Regions from separate parts of the Brevibacillus soli genome, predicted to be linked through region 2. Evidence: riboswitches for the same ligand, from Rfam matches in the RefSeq annotation. Region 2 holds a riboswitch; each other region holds the start of a gene.
What was found. Region 2 has a riboswitch for S-adenosylmethionine ahead of ACE99V_RS08020 (BMP family lipoprotein). Riboswitches for the same ligand answer to the same signal wherever they lie in the genome.
Positions count from the first base shown of each region.

Region 1: it holds a riboswitch for S-adenosylmethionine, as region 2 does, so the genes downstream of both, mtnK (S-methyl-5-thioribose kinase) here and ACE99V_RS08020 (BMP family lipoprotein) in region 2, are expected to answer to the same signal.
Region 3: it holds a riboswitch for S-adenosylmethionine, as region 2 does, so the genes downstream of both, ACE99V_RS18165 (substrate-binding domain-containing protein) here and ACE99V_RS08020 (BMP family lipoprotein) in region 2, are expected to answer to the same signal.
Region 4: it holds a riboswitch for S-adenosylmethionine, as region 2 does, so the genes downstream of both, ACE99V_RS00800 (pyridoxal phosphate-dependent aminotransferase) here and ACE99V_RS08020 (BMP family lipoprotein) in region 2, are expected to answer to the same signal.

Region 1 covers NZ_JBIYSM020000013.1:62,929-70,521, reverse strand. Annotated here, with positions in the region: gene ACE99V_RS07625 (isopenicillin N synthase family dioxygenase) at 1-922, shown strand, start outside; gene ACE99V_RS07620 (methylthioribulose 1-phosphate dehydratase) at 987-1,634, opposite strand; gene ACE99V_RS07615 (2-hydroxy-3-keto-5-methylthiopentenyl-1-phosphate phosphatase) at 1,631-2,308, opposite strand; gene ACE99V_RS07610 (2,3-diketo-5-methylthiopentyl-1-phosphate enolase) at 2,305-3,519, opposite strand; SAM riboswitch class I at 3,750-3,851, opposite strand; SAM riboswitch class I at 4,043-4,175, shown strand; gene mtnK (S-methyl-5-thioribose kinase) at 4,271-5,497, shown strand; gene mtnA (S-methyl-5-thioribose-1-phosphate isomerase) at 5,494-6,534, shown strand; gene ACE99V_RS07595 (GNAT family N-acetyltransferase) at 6,612-7,184, shown strand; gene ACE99V_RS07590 (ABC transporter ATP-binding protein) at 7,336-7,593, shown strand, end outside.
Region 2 covers NZ_JBIYSM020000014.1:62,992-70,584, forward strand. Annotated here, with positions in the region: gene ACE99V_RS08000 (MFS transporter) at 1-293, shown strand, start outside; gene ACE99V_RS08005 (DUF3298 and DUF4163 domain-containing protein) at 290-904, opposite strand; gene ACE99V_RS08010 (hypothetical protein) at 973-1,230, opposite strand; gene ACE99V_RS08015 (methyl-accepting chemotaxis protein) at 1,358-2,830, shown strand; SAM riboswitch class I at 2,904-3,016, shown strand; gene ACE99V_RS08020 (BMP family lipoprotein) at 3,100-4,125, shown strand; gene ACE99V_RS08025 (ABC transporter ATP-binding protein) at 4,194-5,723, shown strand; gene ACE99V_RS08030 (ABC transporter permease) at 5,698-6,765, shown strand; gene ACE99V_RS08035 (ABC transporter permease) at 6,752-7,593, shown strand, end outside.
Region 3 covers NZ_JBIYSM020000055.1:11,291-18,883, reverse strand. Annotated here, with positions in the region: gene ACE99V_RS18175 (ABC transporter permease) at 1-714, opposite strand, end outside; gene ACE99V_RS18170 (sugar ABC transporter ATP-binding protein) at 692-2,227, opposite strand; gene ACE99V_RS18165 (substrate-binding domain-containing protein) at 2,254-3,408, opposite strand; SAM riboswitch class I at 3,512-3,633, opposite strand; gene ACE99V_RS18160 (TlpA family protein disulfide reductase) at 3,708-4,292, opposite strand; gene ACE99V_RS18155 (hypothetical protein) at 4,511-5,572, shown strand; gene ACE99V_RS18150 (copper amine oxidase N-terminal domain-containing protein) at 5,608-7,119, shown strand; gene ACE99V_RS18145 (FTR1 family iron permease) at 7,199-7,593, shown strand, end outside.
Region 4 covers NZ_JBIYSM020000001.1:171,121-178,713, reverse strand. Annotated here, with positions in the region: gene ACE99V_RS00820 (IMEF encapsulin system ferritin-like cargo protein) at 1-213, shown strand, start outside; gene ACE99V_RS00815 (family 1 encapsulin nanocompartment shell protein) at 246-1,094, shown strand; gene ACE99V_RS00810 (aminotransferase-like domain-containing protein) at 1,224-2,429, opposite strand; gene ACE99V_RS00805 (hypothetical protein) at 2,617-3,087, opposite strand; gene ACE99V_RS00800 (pyridoxal phosphate-dependent aminotransferase) at 3,371-4,546, opposite strand; SAM riboswitch class I at 4,621-4,736, opposite strand; gene ACE99V_RS00795 (efflux RND transporter periplasmic adaptor subunit) at 4,796-6,025, opposite strand; gene ACE99V_RS00790 (efflux RND transporter permease subunit) at 6,041-7,593, opposite strand, start outside.

The DNA.
Region 1 (7,593 bases), on a different contig from region 2:
GGATTTGTTCATCAATGGAACACCTGAACAACGCGAACAGTTCGTAAAAGACTTTGGTGAAGGCTTAAAACAAATCGGATTCATCAAAATTGAGGGACACGGAATTGACGCCTCTTTGATTCGCAAAACGTACGACAACTTTGAACAGTTTTTCAATCTTCCTCTGGAAGTGAAAGAGAAGTATGTGGTCGGCGTGGGCGGCCAGCGCGGTTATACCGGCTTTGGCAAGGAGCATGCAAAAAACCGTACAGCAGGAGACCTGAAAGAATTCTGGCACGTGGGACAAGAGCTGCCGGAGGGCCATCCGTATGAAAACGAATACCCGAAGAACGTATGGGCGGACGAAATTGAAGGCATGAAGGAAACCACCATGCAGCTGTACAAGGCGCTGGAGAACTGCGCTCGGCAAATGCTGACCGCGCTTGCTCTGTACTTCAAGCTGGAGCCGGATTACTTCTCCCGTATGATCAAGGACGGCAACAGCGTATTGCGTGCGCTCCACTACCCGCCGCTTGAACCGCACATGGACCCGAATGCCGTACGCGCTGCGGAACACGAGGATATCAATCTGATTACCCTGCTGTGCGAGGCCACCCAGTCCGGTCTGGAAATTCTTACACACGACGGCGAATGGGTAGGGGTTGAGGCACTGGAAGGCCAGATCGTTGTAGATGCCGGCGACATGCTGTCCCGTGCGACCAATGGCGTCATCCCGGCGACCACTCACCGCGTGGTGAATCCGGAAGGGGAAGCGGCAAAAGTATCCCGCTACTCGCTGCCGTTTTTCGTTCATCCGTACCCTTCCTGCCTGTTGAAAATGGTTCCGGGCTGCGTGACGGAAGACAATCCGCAAAAGGCTCCGGAAATCACTGCAGGTGAGTTCCTCAACCAGCGTCTGCGCGAAATCGGTTTACTGAAATAACGATTGTCGCTGTACATAAAAAAACACCAATCGATTGTGATTGGTGTTTTTAGTCATCTTTTCATTACGCAGTGGGGACTGCAGCCTGGTGCAGCTGCAGCCAGCGCACGTGGTACTCAAAGAGAAACTCAAATGACTCCAGATGGCGCTTTGCCTCAAAATCGTTTGCCCCCCAGGCGTAGATGCCGTGGTTGCGGATCAGCACGCCGGGAATCTCCGGCGTAATGACTTTTTCAATGGCTTTGGCGAGCTTGGGTATATCGGCGAAATTCTCGACAATCGGAACGGCAATCCGGGCATTTTCTTCCCAGATCCCCAGTCCCTTGATCAGCTCCTGCCCTTGGATGGAAAAGGCCCGCTGGCCAAAGTACAGCTCGGAGATGAGGTTGTTCCACACCGTGTGTACGTGGAAGCAGGCACCCGCTTGCGGGAACTTTTTGTACACGACGGCGTGAATCAGTGTCTCTGCCGACGGCTTCAGGGAGGTCGCCTCTACCGGGCGCGCATCGCCATCGACCACCAGATAATCTTCGGGAGAGAGCTTGGTTTTGTCTTTGCCGCTGGCCGTGACGGCAAATTGCAGCGGCTGGTCCGTCAGCTTGATGGACAGATTGCCGCTCGTACCGGGGAACCAGTCGCGGCGAGCAAAGGTAAGCTTTGCGTCATCCAGTCGGCGGAAGGCGTCCAGTCGTTGTTCCAGGGTTGTGGTCATACAGTCTCCACCTCCAGTTCGGCATGCAAGGTTTGCAGAATTTCGACGACATCGTAAAAGGTAGTGAACGAGCGGTGCGGCAGGTTCAATTCCTCGCACTTCTGCGTCAGCAGGGAGCGTGAGATCACAAAGTCGGAAATTTTTGCACCGGCCAGGTCGGTAATCGAATCGCCAATCACGACGCGGAAGTGCTTCTTTGGATCATAGCGTCGGATAATGGACGTTTTGCACATGCCGCAGTCGTTTGTGCAGTGCTCGTCACAGCTGTGCGGCCAGGTAATGGCGATGTGATCACCGCTGAAGTCGCTGCCGTTACAGTAAATCGGCACATCCAGTTTAAACGGAGCGAGGATCGGGCCGACAAAAAAGTCGATGCCGCCGCTGGTAATCAGCAGTTCGATATCCTGCTCCTTGCAGAAGCGGACAAATTCGGCAAAGCCGGGTCGGATGGTCGCTTCCTTGACGATAAAGTCGGTAATTTCTGCTCGCTGCGAGGAGGGCAGCAGGGTAAACAGCTTGCCGACACCTTCGCGTATGCTTATTTGCTGCGTCAAAATTTGCTGGGTCAACGCTTCCCACTGAGGGGGAGCGAACTGTCTCATAATCGCAACAATGTTGTCCTTTTCTGTGATGGTTCCGTCGAAGTCGCAGAACAGCACCAGTTTCTTGCTCATTTGCTTCCCCCCCATTTCTTGAGGGCGACAGCCAGCGCTTCCGATTCTGCCGCCGCTTGTTCCAGCGTGCGTCCCGCCACAACCGCGTCGATGGCTGCCGCAAACGCCTTCGCACCCGCTGTCGCACCGCCTGGATGTCCGTGGATGCCGCCGCCGGCATTGACCACCTGATCGATGCCGAAGTCGGCATAGAGCTGCGGCACCAGACCAGGGTGGATGCCTGCAGACGGCACCGGGAACGAACGGCGCAGAGACTCCTGCGGTTCAGTCAAATGGGCGGCCAGCTGCAGCGCTTCTCCTTTGTCGAGGGCAACATTTCCGTACGGTGAAGGGAAAAGCACCAGGTCCGCCCCTGCGATACGCATCAGCTTGCCCAGCAGCAGGGGAGTGGCGATGCCGTAGTCAGGCGAGGGATACAGGGCCCCGGCGAGCGCCGGATGGGCCATAATCGGCACGTGTACGTCCGGATCGGCGGCCAGGCGGTGCAGGACGTCAAAGCCGTACGCCAGCACATTGAACAGCAGGCAGTGGGCTCCCGCCTCTGCCGCGCGTTTTGCCCGATCCAGCAGTTCGTGTGTCGGTCCGGTCAGGTTGGCCGCGTAGAGAACCGGTTTTCCCGTCTCCTGCTCCGCTTCAGCGGCGATCTTCCCGAACGCTTTAATCCGCTCCAGGAACGGAGCGCGGTCGTCTGCAAAGAAAATTTCGTCATCTTTCACCAGGTCAACCCCGCCGAGAGCCTGAGCGCGAAACTGTGTCTTCAGGTCCTCAAACGGCAGTCCCAGACATGATTTGAAAATACTCATCAACAAGGGGCGACGATAGGCACCGAGGCGGTCGCGCAGACCGTCGATCCCGAATTTGGGCCCGGGAAAGGCGGCTAGAAACGCTTCAGGAAATTGTATGTCAACCAGCTTGATTTTGCCGTCCATGGACAGTTTGCCGAAGATCCCGGTCAAAAGGGAGGGAATGTCGGCGGTAAAGTTGCGGATCGGGTAGCTGACGGTGACGGTGCCGCGCGTCACGCCGTTTTCCAATGTCTCAAGCGGTTGGACGCCCGCCGCTTCCCCCAGATACGGGCGAAGCTCTGCCTGCTTGGCTGCCGGCAGATCGGTCCAGGAACCGACTGTCATACCCACGGCGATCGCTTCCGCCTTCTTTTGCAGGTCTTTCGCTTGGGTCAAATAGGTTACGAGGATACGCTGCTCGCTCATTTTTCAGGAAAGCCTCCTTTTTACCAGCATAGAAAACTTGGCTGGCGCCAAGCTTATGCGCAGGCGACTGCCTAGTTGCACTTGTGTAATTAAGAATTTATTACGATTCTTATTTACCAAAAAAGCCTCCCTGCGAGAGGGAGGCGCTTTCGTTGCATATCAAACGTTACGTCTCCTCTCATCTCTCGGTAAGGTAGTCAAAATAGTCCGGAAAACATTACCTATTTTGACCCTTATTTCCGCAGGATTTAGCACCGTTTCGCGTACCTGTCAGGCAAGCGCCGGTTGCCGGGCATCATAGGGCCAGTCCCTCAGCCATCTCACGATAAGAGTCTTTGTATTTCCACGCTATGTGATTGCCTGTCTATGGTTGAAGAAGCATGAGTTACCCTCATGATATGACGATCACGACCAGGAGTCAACCCTCGTTTTCCGGTCGAAGATTGCGATCAAAAAGGATATTGACACTGGAAAAAACGGCGTGTATGATTCTAGCTAAGTCAAATTGAATAGCGATTGGATTACCTTATCCAGAGACGGTGGAGGGACTGGCCCGATGAAACCCGGCAACCGACACGCCGCTTTTTCCCATAGCGAAAAAGAGGATGTGCACGGTGCTAATTCCTGCAGAAACAAATGATTCTGGAAGATAAGGGGGAGCTATACGCGCTGCGACTGCAACGACCTCTTTTCTTCGGAAAGAGGTCTTTTTTCGTATTCTGAACATTCTCGTGAGAGGGGATCGAAATACATGGCTTATCGCGCATTAACGGAACAGGAAGCAGTGGAGTATGTCAAATCATTGCCGGGTCTGTTTTCAGAAGGAGCTCAGTTGACCAGCCGGGAGATTGGGGACGGCAACCTGAACCTGGTCTTTCACATCAAGGAAGAGGCGACCGGGAAAAGCGTCATCGTCAAGCAGGCGCTGCCGTACGCGCGTGTCGTCGGCGAATCGTGGCCGCTGACAGTGGACCGCGCGCGGATTGAGAGCGAGGCGCTGCGGATTCAGTACAAATACGTGCCGGATCTGGTGCCGAAAGTGTATCACTTCAATCAGGAACTGGCCTTGACGGTCATGGAAGACTTGAGCGATCACACCATTATGCGCAAAGGGCTAATCGAAGGAAGGCGCTATCCGCAGTTCGCCAAGCACATCGGCCGTTTCCTGGCACAGACGTTGTTCCATACGTCCGATCTGGGGGCGCATCCCTATGACAAAAAAGCCCTGGTCGGAACATTCATAAATCCGGAATTATGCAAAATTACCGAAGATCTCGTGTTTACAGACCCTTATGAAAACGCGCCGACCAACAATTTCAACCCGCTGATTCGCGAAGACGTGGAGGCCATCTGGAAAAACGCGCCGCTCAAGCGGGAAATCGCCAAACTGAAATACGATTTTCTCACTCGCGCGGAAGCCCTGCTGCACGGCGATTTGCACACGGGCAGCATCTTTGTGACCGAGTCCAGCACGAAAGTGATTGATCCGGAATTTGCGTACTATGGACCGATCGGGTTTGACATCGGAGCGGTCATTGCCAATCTGCTGCTTAACTATGCCGGCCAGCACGGATTGCAGGCTGACACAGGAAAACGGGAAGCGTATCGCGAATACCTGTTGGAAACCGTGGAAAACGTCTGGAACGAGTTTGTCTCCCAGTTTGTCCAACTCTGGCACAAGCAGGCGAAAGAGCGCAGCGCCCACGTGGAAGGCTTCTGGCAGGAGTACGTCCAGCGCCTCATCCAGGACGCGGCAGGCTTTGCCGGCTGCAAAATAATGCGCCGCGTAATCGGATTGGCCGGCGTCGCCGATCTCAACACAATCGCGGATGAACAGGTACGCGCCGAAGCGGAACGTCTGGCGCTGGCGATCGGGCAGGCGCTTGTGCTGGAACGCGGTAAAATCGAACAGGCGACAGATATCACCGACGTTGTACGCACGGCAGCAGCACGATACAATCAGGAGGCGGCAGTATGACGACCAGCACGCAGTTCGCGCCGGTCAAGTGGGACGGAGACATCCTCCGCCTGCTGGACCAGACGCGGTTACCAGTTGAAACGATTTATCTTCCCTTGACCAAAGCCGAAGAGGTGTGGGCGGCCATCCGCCATCTGCAGGTACGCGGCGCTCCCGCCATCGGCATGGCAGCAGCCTACGGGGTGTACCTGGGGGTTCGGGAAAGCAAGGCGGAAACACACGAGGATTTTTGGGTGGAACTCAATAGACAGGCCGATTATCTGGCAACCTCCCGTCCCACAGCCGTCAACCTGTTTTGGGCACTGGACCGGATCAAGGCGAGAGTGCAGCGTGAGGGAGCCAAACCGGTGGCGGAACTGAAGGCAGCGGTTCTTGACGAAGCGCTGGCCATTCAGCGGGAGGACGAAGCCGTATGCCGCCAAATCGGGGAAAATCTGCTGACCCTGCTGCAGGACGGAATGGGCATCCTCACTCACTGCAATCCGGGTGCACTGGCAACGGCGGCGTACGGAACGGCTACGGCGCCGCTCTATCTGGCCAAAGAACGCGGCTGGAACCTCAAGGTATACGCAGACGAGACCCGTCCGGTGCTGCAGGGAGCGCGTCTGACCGCGTACGAGCTGCAACAGGCAGGCATTGACGTTACCCTGATCTGCGACAACATGGCGGCCATGGTAATGGCGCAGGGAAAAGTGCAAGCGGTCATCGTCGGTACCGACCGCGTGGCGGCAAACGGTGATGTGGCGAACAAAATCGGCACGTATGGCGTAGCCGTTTTGGCTCATGCTCACAACATCCCGTTTTACGTGGCGGCGCCGCTTTCCTCCATTGACCTGGAGACGCCGACCGGTGCAGAAATCCCCATTGAGGAGCGGCCGGCGGAAGAAATTACGCATGGTCTGGGAAAACAGGTGGCACCGGACAACATCAAGGTGTACAATCCCGCTTTTGATGTAACTCCGGCGCGCTACATTACGGCGATCGTCACGGAAAACGGCATCTACAAACCGGAAGAGATCAGGAAAAGCAAACAGTAAGGATACGGAAATCAGGCGTCCACATTTGGAAAAAATGATGGGCGCTGTTTCATCTTCGGGAAGAAAGGGGAGCTGGCATGAAGCGAATGGAATTGTCACAAGATGCCCATTTGAAGCAGCTGGAGATGGCCGATGCGGAGGAGATGTTCCGGCTGACCGAGGAAAACCGCGGCTATTTGCGTCAGTGGCTGCCCTGGCTGGACGCGGTCAAACGGGTGGAAGCCACGGAGAATTTCATCGCCATGACCATCCGGCAGGATGACCAGCGGCAGGGCAAGCATTACGGTATCTGGTACCGCGGCAGGCTGGCGGGTACGCTGGGCGTCCACAACATCGACTGGAACAATCGGAAGACGTCCATTGGATACTGGCTGGCCGCCGGGTATCAAGGGAAGGGTCTGATGACGGAGGCAGTGGCTGCTTATATCGATCAATTGATTTTTGGGGATTGGAACCTGAACAAGGTGACCATCGCAGCGGCTGTGGGCAACGTAAAAAGCCGTGCGATTCCCGAGCGGCTGAGCTTTCAGCTGGAGGGGATCATCCGGAGCAACGAATGGCTGTACGACCACTTCGTCGACCACGCGGTATACGGATTGCTGAAAGCGGAATGGGACGTAAAATCCGGCTTGCTAATAGAAAAGTCTTGATTGACAAGAAAAATTAGGTAACCTACGATGGAAATAAGTGTGAAAAGGGCTGCGTAATGGCGCATCCCTTTCTTTTTTCGGAACGATAACAGGGTCCCGTCCGGCACGAGCTAACGCTGCGCCGGGCGGGTAAATGGAGAGGTGATCCGGATTGCAGACTCTACTGCAGTTATCCTGGTTTTTTCGAACCTATTGGAAGCGATACGTCCTGGGCATTCTTTTTTTATTTGTGATTGACGTATTGATGCTGTGGCCGCCGCGACTGATCGGCGAAACGGTGGATCAGATCCGGAATGCGTCTTTGACGCCACGGAACCTGGCGACCACCGTTGCCGTTTTGCTTGGGCTCGGCATTCTGTTGTACGGCATGCGCTTCCTGTGGCGCTACCTGTTGTTCGGCGGCTCGCTG
Region 2 (7,593 bases):
TCGTAACCTTCGGATTTTTCGGAGGGCATACCATTGCCAGCAGTTGGGTTGGACGGCGTGCCCTTCACGACAAGGCACAGGCATCATCGCTATACCTGTTTTTTTACTACGCCGGTTCAAGTATTGGCGGAACAGCCGGAGGTGTGTTTTGGTCCAGGCTTGGATGGGAAGGCGTCATCGCGATGATCGTGTGCTTCCTGGCAGTCGCTTTTTTCCTGTCGATCTGCCTATCCTCCATTGAATCCCGTGCGAGGACAAAACGGAATGAGTATCCAGTGAGGATCGAACACTAACTCGCCGCCATGACACTGAGCGGCCCGTCTTCATTCATGATCGACTGCAGATCATACACGGAAATGGGAAACATCGGGAAACCGACATAATAAGGGGAGATCTCATACACCTGAAAATAGATGACGAGCGCTTTGTCCGCGATGTAATAATCCTGATCTGGCCGAATCCCCTTGTACTCCAGAATGGGGATCTGCCGCTGGTTAATCTGCTGCTGAACCATCTCGGACAGGACTTTTACATAATCGCTGCCCGGCTTGAACAAGTCACTCAAAGAAAAGATCTTTCCTGTTTGAATGTCAGCGGTGATCGATTTCATCAGGGTTAACCCGTGCGCGCTGGGATACGTGAAGGCGTAATTGCTCTGGCTGATGCTGACGATGCCGCGCTGGTTGTTTTTAATTTCATAGATACCCAGCATCTCCGTATTTTTGGGGTTTTCATAATACCCTTGCTGCCGGATCATGTCGTGCACGTCCTTCAACAAGGCCTGGTTGATCTTCAGCTGTGCGGTGCTGTTGCTCAAACCGACGAGCTGCGGGTAATCGATTCTCACATTTGGGTGAGTAATCGTTATGGTTTGGATCCTTGCAGGCAGTTGATTCAGTTCCACGCACATCCCGTTCCTTTCGTTGCTTTTTGCAGGTTATGTTTCAGCCTATTCCGGAAACGGGAATATGGTTAGGGAGAAAACAACTTATGTGTTGTCGATTTTCTCCAAAAATTGTTTGATGGTTTCGGCATAGGCTTCGCGGTCTGGCTCAAGGCTACGCAGCGTCTGGGGGCGAGCGCCTCCATTTCCGGCAAAAATTTTTCCGCAGTTGCAAACGCTCCGGGGATATGCAGCAGCGGTACAAGCGAAGTTGCAAAGTCGGCATTGGCCTCCAGCCAATGGATCCGCACGCCCTGATTCTCTGTCCACCGGTCTTGTATGGTCATGAAAACCACCCCTCCTCCTGTAGAAGTCTGTTCTTTCCCTGATTTGTAACAGATTCTTCAATGTTTTTGCTGTTTTTGGAAACTTTTCTCATCTTATAATAAAAAGAAGAATGGGGGTATTGGGAAGATGCTGCAGCTGATTCGCAACACACTGACTAACAAAGAAGGATTTATGATTTTTCTTCTCTGGAATCACCTCTGGATCGCCGCATGGGTCGCGTTTCAGATGAATGTTTCCTACTGGCAGGTAGTTTCGCTGGGGCTGTTGGTTACCTTGATCGTATCACCGATCTACTTTGTCAGGAAAGACAGCTATTGGATTCGCTATCTGGTTGCCATCGGGTTCATGTTCTATTCCATCTCGTTTGACCACTTTACGAACTACCCGGAAATGGCGTACCTGTCGTTTATCGTACTCGGGTTTCTTGCCGCTTATCTTGACTGGAAGCTGATTGTATCGGCTGGGGTCGTGCAGATCGCAGCGACAGTTGTCGGGTTTGTTACCGGTTACTATCACATTTTTGAGGGAACCCATACCGAGATGAACCTGATCCTGAAGATCGTCTCCATTCTTTTGATGATCGCCGGTTTGAGCTACCTGTGTGTAGCGGGACAAGTGTCCCTGACAAAAGTGGAGCAGGCGCGCAAAGAAGCAGAGGAGAAAGAACAGCGTCTGTCCGAGCTGCTGGACCAAATCCAGAAAGTGACGAAGCAGCTGGACCTCACGTCGGAGCACGTGCACGAGCATGCGGAAGTAACCAAACAAAACACCGATGACATGATGCTCGCCTTCCGCGAAGTGGCTACGGGAATGGAAGCGCAGGCCAATTCCACCGTTAAGATTGAGGAGGAAGTGCAGTCGATCGACCGGGAAATCATCGAGGTGAACACTCAGGCGAAAGCGATGAAAGAGGAAGCGGAGAAAAACAACCGCCGCCTGGTCAACAGTATTGAGATGATGAACGAATTGTCGAAGCAGATGCAGCAAATCGTGGAGACGGTCCAGGTCGCCTCGTCTACCATTTATCAGTTGAACCAGCAGGCAAACAAAGTGGAGGAAATCGTACAAACCATCAATCAGATTGCTTCGCAAACCAATCTCCTGGCGCTGAATGCCGCCATCGAATCGGCGCGTGCCGGAGAACACGGCAGAGGGTTTGCCGTCGTGGCTGACGAAGTACGCAAACTGGCGGAGCAGAGTGCGAGCGCCACACAGGAGATTACGGCCATCCTGCAGTCGCTGCATCAGGAAAGCCAGAACGCCGTCCTTCAGATGAAAGACGGGGAGTCCTCGGTTATCAAGGGGCAGGAGCTGGCACAGCAAACGGTAACCTCCATTGAAAAGGTGAAGGCGGGCATGGCAGCCTTTATGGAAGCGGTGGAAATAGTCCGCTCCAGCATGGACCAGGTCAAAATCCGTTCAGGAGAAGTGGCCGAGGAGATGTCCACCATCACAGCCGTAACCGAAGAATCGGTGGCCAACCTGGAAGAGTTGTTTGCGACGGCGGAAAGCCAGCATCAAAGAGTAAGGCAAATCACGGAAGAGATCGGCGAATTGAACGCTCTTTCAAGCAAGCTACAAAAATCTTTCCAATCGTAACAACTGAAAAAAGCAATTGATATTTCGACAATTTTTGATAAAATGAAGTCATCAAAAAAACAGCATACCAATTGCCTTATCAAGAGCGGCGGAGGGACTGGCCCAATGAAGCCCGGCAACCACTGTACCTGTACAGAATGGTGCCAAATCCTGCAAAATCCGTTATCGGATTTTGACAGATGAGGAGGAGACGGATCAAAACCAAAACTCTTCCTCTGGAAGAGTTTTTTGTTTGGTCAAGGAAACAAAGAGAAAGGGAGAGAAACAACATGAAAAAGCTTTTGCTGACGATTACCACGTTTGCCCTCCTTGCTGCCGGCTGCCAGTCGGACAAGGCACCGGCCAGCGGAGAAGGAACTGCCGGTCAAACAGGGGAAGCGAAAAAACGAATTGCCCTCATCTTGCCGGAAAAAATCGGGGTGAACCCGTTCTTCCAGCAGATGGACGAAGGGGCCAAAAAAGCGGCCCAGGAATTTGGCGTCGAGCTGAAAACGATCGAATCGACCGACCACTCCGCCATCGAAGAAAACCTGCGCGTCGCTGTTGCGGAAAATTACGATCTGGTCATCACTTCTTCGTTTGAATCGGAAGACGCTTTGAAAAAGGTAGCCACCGAGAACCCTGACCGACAATTTGCCATCATCGATACCGTCATCGATTTGCCGAATGTACGCAGCGTGGTATTCCGCGAGCACGAGGCTGCCTACCTCTTGGGAGCGGCCGCCGGCTTGGCGACAAAGACAAACAAAGTGGGCATGGTTGCCGCGATGGACATCCCGCTGTTGAAGAAATGGACAGTCGGCTTCCAGGAAGGATTGAAGGCGACCAATCCGAAAGCGGAGTTTCTGGTGAACTACGTCGGCGGTTTTACCGATCCGGCGAAAGCGAAGGAACTGGCCCTGCTGCAGGCTTCCAAGGGTGCTGATTTCATTGCCGGGGCAGCAGCGGTAGGGGATCTGGGCGTGTTTGAAGCGGCGAAGGAAAAAGGCTTCTACACGGCCGGTCAAGACGTGGACCGCACCACGCTCGATCCGGAGCACATTGTCCTCTCGCAGCTCAAAGGAACAGATACGGCCGCATACGAAACGGTGAAGGCATTTGTAGAGGGAACATTCAAACCGGGTGTTGTGACCTACGGTCTGAAAGAAGACGGCGTAGGGGTCACCTACATTACCCGGGAAAGTAAAACCCCGCTGCATCCGTTTATCGGACAAGCGGTGGTGGACAAGGTAAAAGCAATCAAGGACGAAATCATAGCGGGTACCCGTCAGGTGCCGGATCCGCTGAAGCAATAAGGCAAAAATGACCGACTACCTAGCCGTAGTCGGTTTCCTATTACTGGATCAAGGAGGAGGGTTGATTGATGACGCTGCGTCTGGAAATGCGAAACATGACCAAAACGTACGGTGACTTTACGGCCAACGACAACATTTCCTTCGACTTGAAAGAAGGGGAAGTGCACGCCATCGTCGGCGAAAACGGCGCCGGAAAAACCACGCTGATGCGGATGCTTTACGGCATGGAGCAGCCTTCTGCCGGGGAGATCTACCTCAACGGGCAGCGGGTGGAGCTCGCGGGACCCCATGACGCGATCCGGCATGGAATCGGCATGGTTCACCAACACTTCATGCTCTTTCCCGACTTTACCGTGGCGGAGAACATCGTGATTGGATATGAGCCGAGGAAAGCAGGCCTGTTCCAGCGGGAAAAAGCGAAGGAAGAGGTGCTCAAGCTGGCGGAGCGCTACGGTATTTCAATCGACCCGACAGCACGGCTCTCCGGCTGCGCTGTCGGCGAACAACAGCGGGTGGAAATATTGAAAGTGCTTTATCAAGGGGCGGACATCATCGTGCTGGACGAACCGACTGCGGTGTTGACGCCGTTGGAGGTAAAGGGTCTGCTCGCCACCATCCGCAACCTGGCCCAAGGCGGGAAGAGCATCATCCTGATTACGCACAAGCTGCAGGAAGTGATGGAAGTAGCCGACCGGATCACTGTCCTGCGAAACGGAAAAGTGACCGGGACAGTCAACAGGCAGGAGACCACAGCGGAAGAACTGGCACGGTTGATGGTAGGCCGTGACCTGCAACCGGCAGGGGAGCGGGTCAATCTGGACGGCAAACCGCTGCTGGAGGTTCATCATCTGACCGTTCAAGTGAAGGGAAACAAGCCGTTGGTAGATCAGGTCAGTTTTACCGTACATCACGGTGAAATCGTCGGAATTGCCGGCGTATCGGGAAACGGACAATCCGAGCTGCTGCAGGTGATCACCGGCTTGCGGCAGGCGGATGGCGGATCAGTCACTCTGGCGGGACGGGACGTAACCAATCGGTCGGTAGCGGAGATTCGCCAGGCAGGTCTGGCCCATATCCCGGAAGACCGCTACCTTTGGGGTGCAGCCAAACAGGAGAGCGTGGCAGAGAATGCGCTGATGGGCTATTACCAAAAACCTGCGTATTCCCGAGGTTTCATCATCGCTCGGGACGTGTTTCGCAAGCTCGCTGAAGAGTGGGTGAAACGCTTTGCCATCAAGACCGGTTCGCTCGAGGAAAAGGCAGGGAACCTTTCCGGGGGAAACTTGCAAAAGCTGATCGTCGCCCGGGAGCTGGGGCAGGAAACACCGCTGTTGATCGCAGCCGAGCCGACCCGCGGGGTGGACATCGGCGCTATGGAAACCATTCATCAGGCGCTGCTTGATAAACGAAACAAGGGAGACGGCATCCTGCTGGTGTCGTCCGAACTGACGGAGATTCTTGCCTTGTCCGATCGGATTCTGGTGATGTACGAAGGCAGAATTGCAGGAGAATTGAAACGGGCGGAAGCGACGGAAGAGAAAATCAGTGTACTGATGGCAGGAGGGAGCTTACATGGAACGACACAGGCAACTGTTTAACGCGATGCTCCAACCGGTACTGGCGATCGTGATCGGCTTGATAGCGGGTGCCGTCGTCATCAGTACGGTTGGCGAATCGATTGCGGATACGTACCGCCAGATGTGGAACGGCGCGTTCGGAAGCAAGTACTTCGTGATGTCCACTCTGGCCCGGTCTACGCCCATCCTCTTGATCAGTCTCGGGCTGGCGCTGGCTTTTCGGGCCGGGGTCTTTAACCTCGGAGCAGAGGGACAGATGGTACTGGGTGCTTTCAGCGCGGCATTGGTCGGTCTGTATCTGCCGGTGCCGGGAGCCGTAAAAATGGTCGCAGCCCTTGCCGCTGGTGTTGCCGTTGGCGGGCTATGGTCGCTCCTGGCCGGCCTTTTGGAGGCGAGATTTAAAATCCAGCTGTTGATTTCCACCCTGCTGCTCAACTATATTGCCGTTTTGCTGGCCGGCTATTTCGTCAGCGATCCGTTTCAGGACAAGACGGGATCCGCTGCACTGGCGCAGACGGCCATGCTGGAGAAAAGCGCCTGGCTGCCCAAACTGTTCGCGGGAATGAGCCTGCATGCGGGATTTCTGTTTGGGATTGCCGGAGCGGTTGTGCTCTACCTTCTGTTTCGCTATACGGCCTTTGGCTATGAAGTGAAAATGCTCGGCCAGAATCCGTTTTTTGCCCAATACGGCGGAATTCAAAAGAACAGGGTGATGCTGCTTGGCATGTTTATAAGCGGCGGGTTTGCCGGACTGGCCGGGACGGTTGAGGTATTGGGAACACAGTACCGCTTCGTTGACGGGGCCCTGACTGTTCCGGGATATGCCTGGACGGGACTGATGGCCACGTTGCTCGCCAACGCCCACCCGCTCGGTGTCGTGGTCACGTCCATTCTGTTGGCCGCTCTGCAAACCGGGGCGATGGGTGTCGAGCGAAACACGGAAGTGCCCCTGGAGATCGCAAGTATCATCCAGGCGGTGTTGATTCTCTTTATATCCGCAAAACTGAGTGTTCAGTGGTGGAAGCGCAGGAAGAAAGGAGGGGCCTCCCATGGAACTGTTTGATCTTTCTCTCATCAGTTCGGCGATTCGTATGGTTTCGCCGATCCTGCTCGCTGCATTGGGGGGCGCCCTGTGTGCTCGGGTCGGCCTCTTTAACGTCGGACTGGAGGGACTGGTGCTGGTCGGAGCTTTTTCCGCCATCGTGGGCAATCACCTGACGGGAAGCCTGTTGTTTGCCATTTTGTTTGCCATTGCGGCGACGCTTCTGTTTTCCCTCTTGTTCGGCTATATGACCATTCGATTGAAAGCGAATGAAATTATCGTCGGAGTAGCGATCAACTTTTTGGCCATGGGGCTTACCACCTTTGCGCTGCGGGCGGTTTTCGGGGTGAAGGGGGCGTTCTACGACAAAGACATGGCGGGGCTGCCGCAGTGGCAGATTCCGATCCTGCACGATATTCCCGTGCTGGGGCCGATCGTTTCCGGGCATTCGCCGCTCGTATACCTGGCGTTCCTCTCCGCAATCGCGCTCACCTTCTTTTTCTATCGGACGGTTACCGGTTTTCGAGTGCTGGCTGTTGGGATCAACCCGGTTGCCGCAGGAAGTCTTGGTTTAAAGGTGACGCGTCTGCAATTTCTCGCCATCGCCTTGTGCGGCGTATTTTGCGGATTGGCTGGGGCACAGCTGTCTCTTGGGCAGGTGACCATGTTTTCCGAAGGCATGACGGCGGGGCGCGGATTTATAGCCCTGGTGGCAATGATGTTGGGACAGTCCCATCCACTGGGAATATTGGCGTCCAGCCTGCTGTTCGGTTTAATGGACGCGCTCAGCATCCGACTCCAGGGATTCTCGCTGCCCACTCAATTTACGGCCATGCTGCCTTACGTGCT
Region 3 (7,593 bases), on a different contig from region 2:
GGACAACAGATAGGCCAAGGTGCGATAACGGTTAACGGGAATGCCGGAGAGACGGGCCGCTTCCAGGTTGCCGCCGGTCACATACAGGAATCGACCGTACCGGGTGTAAGTGAGAAACACATGGACGATCAGAATCGCCAATACCATTAAAATGACGGGAACCGGTACACCCCACAGTTTACCCTGGCCGATAAACAAGAACGAAGGAATAATGATGCCTGGCGCCGACGATCCGTCTGTCAACGGCATGTTGTTGTAGATGGAAAAGCCCTTTGTATAGCTGAGATGGATTCCCTGAAACACATACAGGGTAACCAGTGTCGCCAAAATGTCGGGAATCCGGACCTTGACGACCAGAAACGCGTTGACCAAACCGATCAACAAACCGACCAGAAGCGGAACGACAATGGCGACAAGCAGTTCCTGCCGGTACCAGACCATCAACGAGGCGGAAAGGACCGTGGAGACGCTTACTGCGGATCCGACTGACAGGTCAAATCCCCCCACGATCAGTGAAAACGTGACGCCGATCGCCACCAGTGTGACGATGGAGATCGAGCGCAAAATATCCGCCAAGTTGGCATAGCTTAAAAAGTTTTCATTGACAATGCTGAAAAACAGGATGACGCCCAGGATGGCCAACAGCGATCCGTACCGCTGCAAGACCGACCCTCTAGACGGTTTCGCTTTCTCATGCTGGAGAACAGCTTCCATTGCGATTCCCCCCACTTATATAGTACATCACGGTCTCAGCCGTTACCGATCCGTTCGTCCATTCAAAACGGTCCCACTCTTTCACGATTCGTCCGTCCTCCATGGCGACGACCCGGTCGGCTACGTTTAATGCCTCATCGATTTCGCTGGTAAAGTAAAGAATGCCTTTTTGTTCCTTGGCCAACTGCTGAATGAGGCGGAAGATGTCCTGTTTCGCTCCGACGTCGACTCCCTTGGTCGGTTCGTCGAACAAAAACACACTGGCATCGGTAAGCAGCCATTTGCCAATCGCCACTTTTTGCTGGTTGCCGCCGGAGAGGCGCCCCACCTGCAGCTGAAGACCGGCCGTTTTGATCCCGAGTCGGTCTACCATGGACTGTGCCGCCTTCTCTTCCTCGGGCGCTTTCACGAAACCGCACGTCGTGTAGCTGTGCAAATTGGCCAGAGTGAGATTGTCCTTAACCGATTCTTCCACGAAAATTCCTTGCTGACGTCTCTCTTCCGGAACCAGAACGATGCCCGCCTGAACGGAATCCAGCGGACTGCGGCAGAGAACTTCCCGGCCCCTGACAAAAATGGCGCCGCCGTCTTTGCGATCCGCCGCAAACAGGGCGCGGGAGACTTCCGTTTTACCCGCACCCACCAATCCCACAACCGCGACGATCTCCCCCGCTCGCAGCCGGATGTCAAACCGTTTTACCTTTTGCCCGACGTGAACCTGCTTGGCCTCAAAAATCACATCGCCAATCGGCACCTTCTCCTTGGGAAACTCCTCTGCAAAGCTTCTGCCCAGCATGGCGGCAATCACCTGGTCAGCATCTGTTGACGCCCGCTCCCGCTCCCAAACCTTACGACCGTCTCGCAGCACGGTAATCCGGTCGGCAATGCGAAATACCTCTGGCAGTCGGTGGGAAATGTAGACAATACCCAGCCCTTTTACCTTTAACGCTTCCATCAGCGTGAACAGGGCCTCCGTTTCCGACAGGCTGAGCGGAGCGGTCGGCTCGTCGAAGATGACGAACCGAACGTCCTGGACGATCGCCCGAGCCAGAAGAACGAGCTGTTTTTCTGCCAGCGTCAGCTCCTCTGCTGTGGCCTTAAGAGGCAGGGAAAACCCGCACCGGCGCACGATTTCTTCCGCCTGTACGACCGTCCGGCGCGGGGAAAACCACACTCGCTTTTGAGCTGCGCTGTGGTCCAACATGATATTTTCCGCCACGCTCAGGTAAGGGATCAGACCGGTGTCCACCTCCTGCTGAACCAGATGAATGCCGGCCTGCTTCGCTCCCCGCGGACTGTTGATGCTCACTTCCCGGCCATTGATGAATACGGATCCACTGCTTGCCTGCTCGGCGCCGGAGAGAATCTTCATCAACGTGCTTTTTCCCGCGCCGTTTGCGCCAAGAATGGCGTGAACCTCCCCGCCCCGCACAGTAAAGTCGACTCCGCGAAGGGCCTCAACTCCGCCGTAGCTTTTGCCAATTTGCTTCATTTCCAGTACGGAGGCCGTCATGCTTCTTCCTCCTCCCAACGGTTCATCTATTGTTTTGCTTTGCTTTCCAGAGCCGGCATCCACGAAGAGACGGCGGCGTCACTTCTGCCCCAGCCATCCACGTATTCACCCAGCTGCGTCATGTTTATCGGTGTATCAGGCAGCTTTTCTTTGGCTACCAGGTGCGGATCAAGCGAGAAGTACTTCGGTGTCGGCTCACCCGCGATCTTTTGATAGAGAAAACGGGTCTGCACCCGTCCGATGTCGGCTGGATCGGTTGCGGCGGACGCTTTCCACGGACTTTCTTTTTCTTGAATCATCTGCAGGTCTTCGTCGGAAAGATCGATTCCAAATACCTTGATCTCCGTGCGGCCGGCTGCCTTGATGGCGCGAACCGCTCCTTTGGCAAACTCGTCCCACGGAGCCCAAACTGCCGCAATGTCACCTTTGTTCGGATATTTTTTCAAGATCGCATCCATCTGCGCTTGCGTGTCCAGTGCGGTATTCGGCGTAGCGGAGCCGAAGCGGGCAATCTCCTTGATGTTGGGGTAACGCTTCAGGAAGATCTCGTATACGCGGTTGCGTTTCTCCATCGGTGCGAAACCGCCCACCCAGATGTAGACGATGTTCCCTTTGCCGTCGATGGATTGCGCCAGGTTTTTCAATCCCTGCCAGGCGAGGCTGTAGTCGTCCTGGTCAATCACCGTTACACCCTCTATCTGATCCAGATCGTTGTCAAAGGAAACAACGGGGATTCCTGCCTTTACGGCACGTTCCACGCCGTCTTGCAGCGCTTCGGCCCGGCCGTGATTAATGAGGATGCCGTCCACTTTTTGGTTGATCGCGGTATCGAGATGGGCCGCCATTTTGGCGAGGTCGCCGTCAGCGTTGTAGACGATCACTTCCCCGCCAAACTTGCCTACCTGATCCTTTACGCCCTGCAGATACTGAGCGGAAAACGTTCCGATGGAAAATTCGCTGACCAGCGCGATTTTTAATTTTTTGTCCACGGCACTTGGTATCGCCACAGAGGCCTTGGCCGATGCCGGCGCTGTGTTGGCCGGTTGCTGCGGAGCCGTTGCCGCCGGCTGGGAAGCAGGCTGTTGTGTCGGTTGCGCAGTAGGTGCAGGCGGCTGTTCGTTGGTGCAGCCTGTCAGCAAAACGGTACTGATGACGATCAGACTTACTCCTTTTTTGAACATGGTTGATTCCCCCAAAAAGATTCTTCTGGCGGAAGAACGACCGGAGAAAAAATAAATACCCCTTTCCCAGAGGAAAGAGGCTTCTTTATTCAAAGGGACACCTCTCTCATCTCTCAGGAATCGTTTCCTGCAGGAGTTAGCACCGTGCCTTATCAGTGAAAACACTGAAAACGGTCGGTTGCCGGGCTTCATCGGGCCAGTCCCTCAGCCTGCTCTCGATAAGAGTATCTATTTAATTCCGAGTTCTTCGCTCGAATTTATTTAGCAGTATCTTACATGCTCACTCAGGTGTTCGTCAATTATTTTTTTGAGAGTTCCAAATTAACCAGCTTTTCCTTCCATTCGTCCAGCGTCAGCGTACCCACCCAGCGGTCTTTAATCTTCCCGTCCGTTCCCACAAGAAAGGCTGTCGGGTACACTTCAATGCCGTAGTCCTCCACGACTTTCCCATCCCGGTCATACAGCACGCTTTGTTTCAGGGACTTGCCCAAAAGAAGCTGCTCCGCTTCCTTTGGATCGTCATTGGTTGTGTCGTTCACAAGGTAAAAGCGGAGATTTTTTCCGTTCTGGCGATACAGCTCATCCAACAGTACCAGTTCTTTTTGGCAGTGTGAGCTCCAGGAGGACCAAAACACGACCAGGGTTGGCTGGTGATGCGGACCGTTGAGGCCAACTGTCTGGTTGTTCTCGGCAGGCAGCTCAAATTTCGGCGCCAGATAACCGATATGAGGAAGGTCATTCCGCGGTTTGCGATTTTTAAATTTTTGCAGCCGTTCCACCGACACCTGCTGCTTTTCATCGACTTGTTTGTACACCCAGTATCCCGCTGACGTTACCGCAGCCACAAACGACGCTGCCAAAAGGGCTAGAATCCATTTCCACACGTGCATCGACCCCTGATCAAGAATTTTTTGTCAGTGTACCACACAAACATGAAAAAAGAATAAAAAAAGGATACATTCGGAACTTTCCGGTTATAGGTGTGAGATGAGAATGAGAGTGAGAATGAAAATCCTTATTGACGGAATTCCTTTCCGCCTTTATCATTAATAGTGGCCGGTATTTGATAATGATTATCATTTATGCGAGAAGGAGGATCCTGATGTTCGTACGCCTTATGCTGGCGCTTGTGCTTGTGCTTCTGCTGCCCTCCTCGGCTTTCGCATACTCCTACGGCGATCCCAATAAGGAGGAATTGGCGGAGACGTACAAAGAGATAGCCGCAAAGCTGCAAAAAAACCCGGCGGATTGGAACGGCGCCTATCAGGCGTTTGTCAGCCGCAAAAAGGAGATCGCTCTGGAGTTTGGCGACAAGACGGCACAGCAGCTGGAAGCAAACTTTGCGAATAAGCAAAAGGAGCTTGCTTTACATAACTACAAGGCAGTGCTGGTGATGAACATAGACCGCCGTCTCGACAATGCGGAAAAGCAGTTTGGTGACTACGCCAAGGCCAAGCTGCTTCTGGCAAAAGGAAGAGGAACACTCGACGTGCTGGCGCCCTACCTCAGCGATCACGCATCAAAAACCGCCTACACCGCATTTGACCATGCACTGAAGGCTTTGGGGAACCCCGGACTGTTCGGAGTGGGTACCGTTCCCTCCGACAAAAACGAGTTTGTAAAACAGACCGCATTGATCCGTTCTGCCTTGAAACCGTTATTTCAGCTGAAGTCGGCAAATCCGGGACCGGCTGCAGAGCCCACACCAAGCAAGAGCACCGCGCCGCAGGGACAATCGGCCAAACCGTCAGCATCAACCGCTGCTCCGGCGACTGCGACAAGCTCCAAGCCAGCTGCACAGGCGCCTCAGTCGACTCCTCGGCAGACAGGGACAGCCAAACCAGCTTCGGCAGCTTCCAACAGCTCGGCAACCCCAGCTTCCGGAGATAAACAGCCGGATACATCCACTGCAGCCGGACAGACTGCCGCCAGTCCGACGCCTGCGGCTGTGGCACAAAGCGAAACACCGCCGGCTTCTATGAAGTCAAGCCCCGCTCAGTCGGACACAAGCTCGCAGCAGTCTTCTGCCGCATCTGCTCAACCGGCAGCAGAACAAACTGTCGCGACAAAGGTGAACCCGTTGGTCACCCTCTCCGTCATCGGCGGACTGGCCATCGCCGTCGGCGCAGCCTTTTGGATTGCCAAACGAAAAGGACTTATCTAACCATTCATCTATAAACCAAGGAGTGAAATTCAACCATGAAAAAATTTGTTGTCGCCTCGATTGCCGCTGCCATGCTGCTTAGTCCGATTGCCGCTTATGCGGATACTGCTTCGAGCCAACCTGCTATAGCCGCAGCATTCAAACTGACGGCTGATACGTCCGTGCAAAAGGCAGACATACAAGCGTTTGCTGATATCAAGAAGCTGTTTGAAGCCCAAACCGTGGACATCGCAAAAGTAAAAGCGGCTTACATAACCAGCTTCCAGGCGAAGGTACAAGCGTTGATACCTGATACGGACGCGTTGATCATCGCTGTATTGGACGGCGCCGCCGCAGGCAAATACTCTGCACTGCAAGCAAAGCAAGCGGTTGACAAAGGCCTCCAGGGCTACTTTTACGCAGAGATCACCAACCTGACCAAGGTCGTGGCCAAAGACGCGCTCACGCAAGGCAAAAAGGACGCCGCCCGCGCTGCACTTGAGCAGGCCATTGAACTGTACGCAGGCTCTCTGCAGGCTACCGTAGGCAAACGCGATGCCTCTTTCAGCACAAGCATGCAGGAGCAGCTTGATGCCATCATCATTCCAAAGCTGTTGGAATCGGTGGAAAAAGGGGACGTGCTCCAGTACAACATCACTCGTCAAATGTTTGACAAAACCTTGATTAAAACGTTCCACCTGGCGAACATCACCTACGCGAAAAAAGTTCCCGAGCTCGCGAAAACAAAGCCGGAAGACGCCAAAGTAGGTTTGACGGAGGGCTACTTCTTCTACCTGCCGATCTACAATTCCATGTCCGGCGGCCACAAGGCTTCCGCTGACGCGATCAAGGCCGCTTTTGAGTCCGGCGACGTGTCCAAACTGAGCGAAGCCGCAATCAAGGAAGCGTTCCTCAAAACGCTGACCGCCAAGCTCTCCGGCTACGTCGATAAAGTGCTGACCGCTGATTGGTCCGTAAAGGCCAATCACGAGAAAGCAATGGAACAAGCGATGGAAGGCAACATGTTCCTGTCGGTCATGGAAGTGCTGCTGACTGAAAAACTGGGCAAAGACGCCTATGCCGCCCTCACCATGGACGCACAGAAGTATTTCGAAGCCGTACAGGCAGCTGACAAGGCCGCTGCCACCGCCCGCATCATGCCCGTATTGAAAGCGCTGAGCGCGCTGAACGGCATTTCTTTCAAGGCGGGCGACTCCACTCTGCTGGTAAACGGCAAGACCGTGAAAATCGACGTTCCTTCCTTTATCAAAAACGGACGCACACTGGTTCCGGCACGTGCCCTCGCGGAAGCGCTTGGCGGAAAGATTGACGCAGTGAAAGTCGGTACGCAAATGAAGATCGTGATTGAAAAAGACGGTGCAACCATCGACTTTCTGATCGGTTCCAGGGAAATCAACAAGGACGGCAAAAAGCTGGAGTACACCTTTGATCAACCGGCTCTGATCAAAAACGGACGCACCTTCATCCCGCTCCGTGCCGTATCCCAGGTGCTTGGTCAAAAAGTGTTCTTCGACGCGGCAAACAAGACTGTCATCGTTCTGAACTAAACCAGCTTTACAAATTTGCATGATGGAATGACCTCTCTTTACTTAGAGAGGTCTTAGCACATGTTTGGAGGAGATACAGGTGGATTTGCAGGCGTTTCTGATCACCCTGCGGGAAGCGTTTGAAGCCCTGTTGATTATCGGCATCATTGTTACCTATCTGAACCGGGTAGGGGCGCAAAAATGGAACAAATGGGTGTGGTTCGGCTCTGCTCTGGCTTTGGTCGCCAGCTTTCTGGTTGCCCTCCTGTTCCAAGTGGTATTGACCGATTTTCGCATGATGGCGAGTGAAAACTATATGCGAATCGGAATGCTGTTTGTCTCTTCCCTGCTGTTGACGCACATGGCCGTCTGGATGTCGGGACAGCAAAAGGATATCCGCGGCGACATGCAGGAGAAGCTGGACAAAATCTTGACGGCAGGCAGCGTCGCCAATCTGATCGTGCACTCCTTTCTCGTCACCTTGCGGGAAGGAGT
Region 4 (7,593 bases), on a different contig from region 2:
GAAATCATGGCGACGCTGAGCGAAAGATTTTCCGATGTATATCACGCCAATCTGACCGACCATGACGAGGGCCACGAGATCCATCAAGTTGACCATTTGAAGGTATCGGCCTCCAAGGAGTCCGCTCCTGCGGCTGAACCGCAGATGTTCCCCTCCTCTGCTGAACCTGCGGGAAAAAAGGGATTGACCGTCGGTAGTCTGAAACACCGGTAACCAATACACAGAGATGATTGGAGGAACGTGAAATGGACAAGCTCCGTAAATTTCCCGACTCCCCTCTTTCCCAAGGGGAATGGAGTCAACTGGATGAGACCGTCATCGAAATGGCCCGCCGTCAACTCGTAGGACGACGCTTTATCGACATCTACGGGCCTTTGGGCGAGGGAATTCAAACGATTACCAACGATATTTATGACGAATCCCGCTTCGGCGGATTGAACCTTCGCGGTGAATCGCTGGAATTGACTCAGCCGAGCCGCAGGGTAAGTCTGACCATCCCGATCTTGTACAAGGATTTTGTGCTTTACTGGCGTGATATTTCCCAGGCCCGGACGCTGGGCATGCCGCTGGATATGAGTGCGGCGGCAAATGCGGCGGCAGGCTGCGCATTGATGGAGGACGATTTGATTTTCAATGGTTCCCCGGAATTTGACCTGCCGGGCCTGATGAACGTCAAAGGCCGCCTCACTCATCTGAAAAGCGATTGGATGGAATCAGGGAACGCTTTTGCCGACATTGTGGAAGCTCGCAACAAGCTGCTGAAAATGGGTCACAGCGGTCCGTACGCTTTGGTCGTCTCTCCTGAGCTGTATTCGCTGCTCCATCGCGTACACAAAGGCACCAATGTGTTGGAGATCGAGCATGTCCGCAATCTGGTTACGGACGGAGTCTACCAGTCTCCGACGATCAAAGGGCGGTCCGGCGTACTGGTGGCAACCGGTCGCCACAACCTGGATCTGGCGATTGCCGAGGATTTCGACACGGCGTTTTTGGGCGACGAACAGATGAACAGCCTGTTCCGCGTCTATGAATGCGTCGTTTTGCGGATCAAGCGGCCCAGCGCAATTTGCACACTGGAAGAAACGGAAGCGTAATATAACCCAGCCGACGTAAGCTATCGCTGGTGTCGGCTGGGGCCCCGAACACTTTTCTAGTGGCTGTATTGTTATCTACTAAAAAAGAATGGCACTTACCTGCAGCGGTAAGTGCCTTTTTTGTTTCCATTATGGCTGCCCAACACTCTGGCAGAACTCCCCAATGACCTTGGACAAGCGGTCGATGGCGAGAATCATGTTTTCCCGATTCGTATGGGTAAAGTTCAGGCGCAGCGTGTTTGCCTTCGGTTGTTCCGCGTAGAACGGACTCCCCGGCACGAACGCAACTCCTTCCTGTACGGCCCGCACCAGCATCTCTTCGGCTTTGACGCCTTCGGGCAGCTCCATCCAGAAGAACATCCCGCCTTTTGGCTTGTTCCACTTGATATCGGTCCACCCCTGCCGTGACAGGAGATCGTCCATGAGCTGCATTCGTTCCTGATACGCTGCGCGAATGGTCGCAATGTGCGCATCCAGGTCAAAGTGGTTCAACAGTTGAAACAGCGCCATCTGGTCGATGGAGCTGGAGTGCAGGTCAACAGCCTGCTTCGCCCTCACCATCGTCTGAATCACCTGGGCGTCGCCAATCGCCCAGCCCGTTCGCAGCGCCGGCGCCACGGTTTTGGAAAACGTGCTGGTGTAAACCACCGCTGAACCGTTGGGATGCTGATCCAACGAAAAGAGGGTCGGATAGCTTTCGCTCAAATCGAACTGCAGCTCACCATACGGATCGTCTTCCAGAATCAGCACATGATTCTCACGGCAGATCCGCAGAAGGCCGAGTCGGCGCTCCACGCTCCACACCTTGCCGGTCGGATTGGCAAACGTCGGTACGACATAGACCATCTTCGGTCGATACTGCTTCACTTTTGCTGCGAGGTCGTCCAGATCCATGCCCTCCGCGTCACCCTCTACCGGCACGGCCCGAATCCCCCGAAACTGGAACAACTGCAGAGCCGCCAGATAGGTGGGGTTTTCCACCAGGACGACATCGCCTTCGTCCAGATATACCTGGCATAACAGGTCAACCGCCTGCTGCGAACCGGTGGTCAGGATCATGTTCGCAAGGTCGACGTTCATGTTCTTTTGTTTCATGCGGGCCGCAATCCATTCCCGCAGCGGTATATAGCCATCGGTCAACCCGTATTGAAGCGATTTGTTTCCTCCGTCGAACACCCGATTAAAAGCATCCCGCATCGCCTCAATCGGGAAGAACTCCTCGGCCGGCAATCCCCCTGCCAGTGAGATCACCTGGCTCCCCTGGGTCAACTTCAGGATTTCCCTAACAGCCGACGAGGTTAATGCGTCCACATTTTTTGAAAATGAATACTCCATATCTCCCGCTCTCCCTTTAGATAGAACTTATACATGTTGTATCACTGCGACATCAATAAGTCCAATCTAACCTAGCTATAGGGACAATAGTTTTTTTCTATGCCGATGGAAACCTTCATCAAATCAAACGAAAACAGAAAGGGAAACCCGGTGAGGGCTTCCCTGTATCGTTGTCTGTTCCATGGCTTTATGCGATCCGGAACACGCGGGCTTTTTCCACCTGCGGCAAAAAGGAGAGGTCGACGTGCTGGCGAGCCGTCTCAAAGCCGATATCTTCGACCAAGAGGAGCGCTTCTTCACGGAACGGCAGGGTTACACAGCCTTCGTTCAGCTCACAGAGGCGCTTCAGGCGCTTTAGACGTTCAGCAGTTTTTTCCTCGCGCATCAGTTCGTTTTTCAGTTCGCATACGTTGACATGGTTTGCGTCAGAGATCATGCTTACGTCGTTGACGTGAACAATCAGCCGTTTCCCCTCTGCGGTGACAAAACCGATCGAGCAGAACTGAGAGCCGGATAACTCCAGACGGGTCAGAACGACATTGGCAAATTCTTCACCGGAACGCAGCCGGATCATTCCCGCTTCAATGGCGCCGCCAATCTTGCGTTCGTTTGCCAGTACCGTGTACATGTCCGTGTAACCGTTGATCTGATAGCGCATATGTACCCTCCTGCCGAGTAAAAGCTAATCCGGTGAGACTAATTATCATTACCGAATTTATCGTATAATGAAAATCATTATCTGTCAACGGTGAGAATGATTTTTATTATAATATGCGCCTATGGGCAAAAATTTGAATTGCAGACAGGCCCAAAAAAAAACCACCCGGCGTTAGCTAACGCTTCGCCGAGTGGGTTCCCTTTCTGCGCCGGGCGGGGCCCCGAACACTTTTCTAGCGGCTGTATGGGATGTCCATTTTACATCACGTGACGGTCTCTCCCTTTTATTTCACAAAAATCCCCAATCTCTCAATCCTCTCCGCCGCTTCCGCCAGACGCTGTTCCGTGGACAATAGCGCAACACGGACGTAGCCTTCTCCGGTCGGTCCAAAGCCGACACCGGGGGCCACGACTACATGGGCCTGTTCCAGCAGCAGATCGGAAAAGCTGACGGACGTGAAGCCTTTGGGGACGGGCAGCCAGGCGAAAAAGGAGCCTTGCGAGGGTTTCGCCTCCCAACCGATGCGCTGCAGATTGGAGAACAGGGCATTGCGTCTGCTTTCGTAGACAGCCACCAGATCGCGCACGCACTGCTGCGAGTCAGTCAGTGCGCGGACGGCAGCCATCTGCACGGCGCCGAACAGACTGACGAAGTAGTGGTCCTGAATCAGATTAATCAGCCGCACCAGTTCCCGGTTCCCTACCATCGCTCCAACACGCCAGCCGGCCATGTTGTAGGTTTTGGAGAGGGTATAAAACTCTACGCCCACCTCTTTTGCCCCCGGTACCTGCATGAAGCTGACCGGCTTTTTCCCGTCGTAGCTGATCGCCCCGTAGGCAAAATCGTGGCAGACGACAATTTCATGCTTGCGGGCAAAACGGATGGTTTCTTCATAAAATTCGAACGGCGCATTGACCGCTGTGGGATTGTTGGGATAGTTCAGAAACATCAGCTTGGCCTTGTCGAGGTCTTCCTGTGCCAGTTCGCCGTAATTCGGCAAAAAGGCGTTTTCCTCCCGCAGCGGCATCATCACCATGCGGCCGTCAGCAACGGCCACACCAGACCAGTAATCCGGATAGCCTGGATCAGGCACCAGCGCGACGTCCCCCGGGTTTAGCAGAACCTGGCAGATCTCGACCAGTCCGGTCTTGCTCCCGAACAGGATCGCCACTTCTTCTTCGGGATCCAGGTCGACGTCAAATTCCTGCTTGTACCAATAGGCGATGGCCTCTTTCAATTCCTTCCGTCCGGTAAACGGAGGGTATTTATGATGAATCGGATAGGCTGCATGCTGCTGCAGCTCCTCGACAATATGGGCCGGAGTCGGGAGGTCGGGGTTTCCCTGGCCCAGGTTGATGATGTCGTGTCCGGCTGCAATCGCTTTGTTTACCTTGGCCACCAGCGTGGCAAAAAACTGTGTCGGAAGTCTGTCGACCATGGATGCGGGCTGAATGCGCATGATTCTTCTGTCCTTTCGTAACGATTAAAAACCCCTTTTTCCTTACAGAAAAAGGGGTTGAGTTGTTTCTCACGGCCTTATCTGTCAGGAATGCTCCTGCTGGAATTGGCACAGCATCTGCATTCGCATACCATTGCAGATCCGCTGCCGGGCTTCATCGGGCCAGTCCCTCCACCTCTCTGGATAAGTTCAATACTCTTTTTTTAGTTGTGGCAACCATTTTCATACTAGCGAGTTGTGTACGCCGTGTCAATCCCCCTCTTGTATTTCAACGGTCGTACCGTCCGTCAGCAAGGTTTGACCTTTCACAACGATCTTGTCGCCAACGGCCAGCCCGGTTTTCACTTCGATCAGATCGCTGGATTCTTCCCCTGTCGTCACTTCCACCTTTTTGGCAATGGTTCCTTCCAGTCTATACACGAAGCGCTTGCCGTTTTCGTCGAAGACCGCTTTGCGGGGAACAATCAGGGCGCTGCTGGTCTGTTCCTGACCAAACTTCACATTGACAACCATGTCTGCTTTCAGTTGATTGTCCGGGTTGGAAAGGGAGATCTCCACCGGATAGGCGCGGAGTGTCGGATCCATGACCGGGCTGACTGCTTTCACTGTCCCTACCAGGTCCTTGTTCAAGGCGGGCAGCGACACGGTTACTTTTGATCCTGGTTTCACAGACGAAATCTCTGCTTCGGAGAGGTTTGCCTTGACGATCAACGGATTGGTATTGACCACGATCACGACCGGTTGCTGCGGAGAAGCCATTTCTCCCACCGTCCCGTTTACAGCGGCCACATAACCTGAGATCGGTGAGGTCACAGTGGTGTTGGCCAACTGTTCCCGCGCGTTTTGCAAGGCAACCCGCGCCTGCTCCACGGACGCTTCCATCACGGCCACACCCGTGCGCTGCTGAGCCGTTGCCAATGCCTGTTTGGCGTTCTCATAAGCAGTCTGGGCGTTGGTGAGAGCCGTCTTTGCCTGCTCATACTGTTGGGCGGAAATCGCTCCCTGGTTGAACAACTCTGCCATGCGCTGCTCGTTTCGCTGCGCGTCCTTCAGTCCCTGCTCGGCCTGGGTTAATCCGTTTTTCGCTTGCTGGAGGCTTTGGGCGGCATTGGCATCGCTTTGTTTCAGGTTGGCCAGCGCAACCTGGTACTGCGCCTCCGCCTGACGTACGCTGTTCATCAGGTCGTTCTTGTCCAGTGAAAACAGGACCTGGCCTTTTTGAACCTGCTGCCCCAACGCGACGTTCAACTGTACGATTTTCCCGCTCACTTTTGGCGTCAATGCCACCTCCTGATTGGGAGCCAATTTGCCGGTCACACCTGACCGTGTGGCGACACTGCCTTTTTTCACCGTATCCACTTGCACGGGTACCGGTTTGTTTTGCTCTGCCGTTTCAACCGGTGCCTGCTGCCCCGTGCAGCCGGCAAGCACAATCACAACGGAGAGCAAAAGCCCCAGACTGCTTTTGTTCAGTTTCATCATCACTTCCGCCTCCTATCCGACCGTTACGATCTCTTCGTCCGAAGAGGTTTTTGGGTTCCATTTTTGTCTGCGATTCCTGAACTTGCGTCCCAAATCATCAAACCAGGTGTAGACGACCGGAATCAAAACCAAGGTAATCAGCGTAGAGAAGCTGAGACCAAAGGCCACGACAATCGCCATCGGGGCCTGCGACTCGTTTCCTGCCCCGCCGCCAAAGGCAAGCGGCAGTATGGCCAGAATCGTCGTCAAACTGGTCATCAAGATCGGACGCAGACGCCGCGGACCTGCTTGAAGAATGGCTTCGTCGCGATCCACTCCGCGCTTCCGCAGCTGATTGACATAGTCGATCAACACAATCGCGTTGTTTACGACGATCCCGATCAGCAAAATGTAACCGATCAAAGCTGGAACGCTAAGCGGTTTTCCGGTTACAAACAGTCCGACCACGACGCCGATAAACGTCGGCGGGATGGAGAACATGATAATGAACGGGGTAAACAGCGATTCAAACTGGCTGGCCATGACCATGTAGACCAGCACAATCGAGAGGATGATCGCCAAGCCGAGACTTCCAAACGACTCCGCCATGTCCTTGCTCTGCCCGCCGACCTCGACGGTGTAACCATCCGGCAGCTTCAATGCGCTGAGCTTCGCCTCAATGTCTCGCGAGATGGATTGCAGGTCTCGCCCGGCGATATCCCCGGAAATGGTTACCTCGCGCGTCTGGTTCGCCCGCTTGATCAATTGCGGCACGTCCTTGTACACGATATCCGCTACGGAAGAAAGCGCAATTTGCGCTCCGCTTGCCGTCGGGATTCGCAGCTGCTGCAGATAGGTAATATCATCCTGGTACGCTTTTGGCAGCATCACTCTCACATCAATCTGGTCGTCCCCGGTCTGGAAGGTGGTTACCGTCTGTCCATCAAATGCCGTACGGACGTTGGACAAAATCTGGCTGGTCGTCAATCCGTACAGACTTGCTTTTTGCGGATCGACTACGACTTGAATCTCCTGTCGAGTCTCTTCCAGGGAGGTCGTAATATTGCGGGTACCCGGCACCTGTTTTATCTCGCCTTCGATAATCGAGCTGATATCTTCCAATACGGCCAGATCATCCCCGCGAAGGCTGACCTGAAGTGCAGCACCTGCCGGACCTCCTGATTCATCCGTCTCTTTCACTTCGATTTCCGCACCGGAAATGCTGCTCAATTCTTTGCGCAATTGCTCCGTTACCTGTTCGGTTGAAACGCTGCGTTTTTCCTTTGGTACCAGCGTCAGATTCAGCTGGGCCTTGTTTGACGTACTTGTGGCAATGAGGGCTGGTCCGCCGCTGGATCCGATGGAGGTATACAACTGTTTCAATTCGGGCAGATCCTTGACCCGATCTTCTACCTGTGCCACTACTTTTTCAGTCTCTTTCAAAACAGTGCCGTTTGGCATGCTGATCGAGACGGTAATTTTCCCTTGATCCAGCTTGGGAATAAACTCCGCGCCGATCATCGGGGTAAGGGCAACGGCCCCGACAAACAGGGCAATGGTTGCAGCAAAGACGGTTTTGCGGTGCT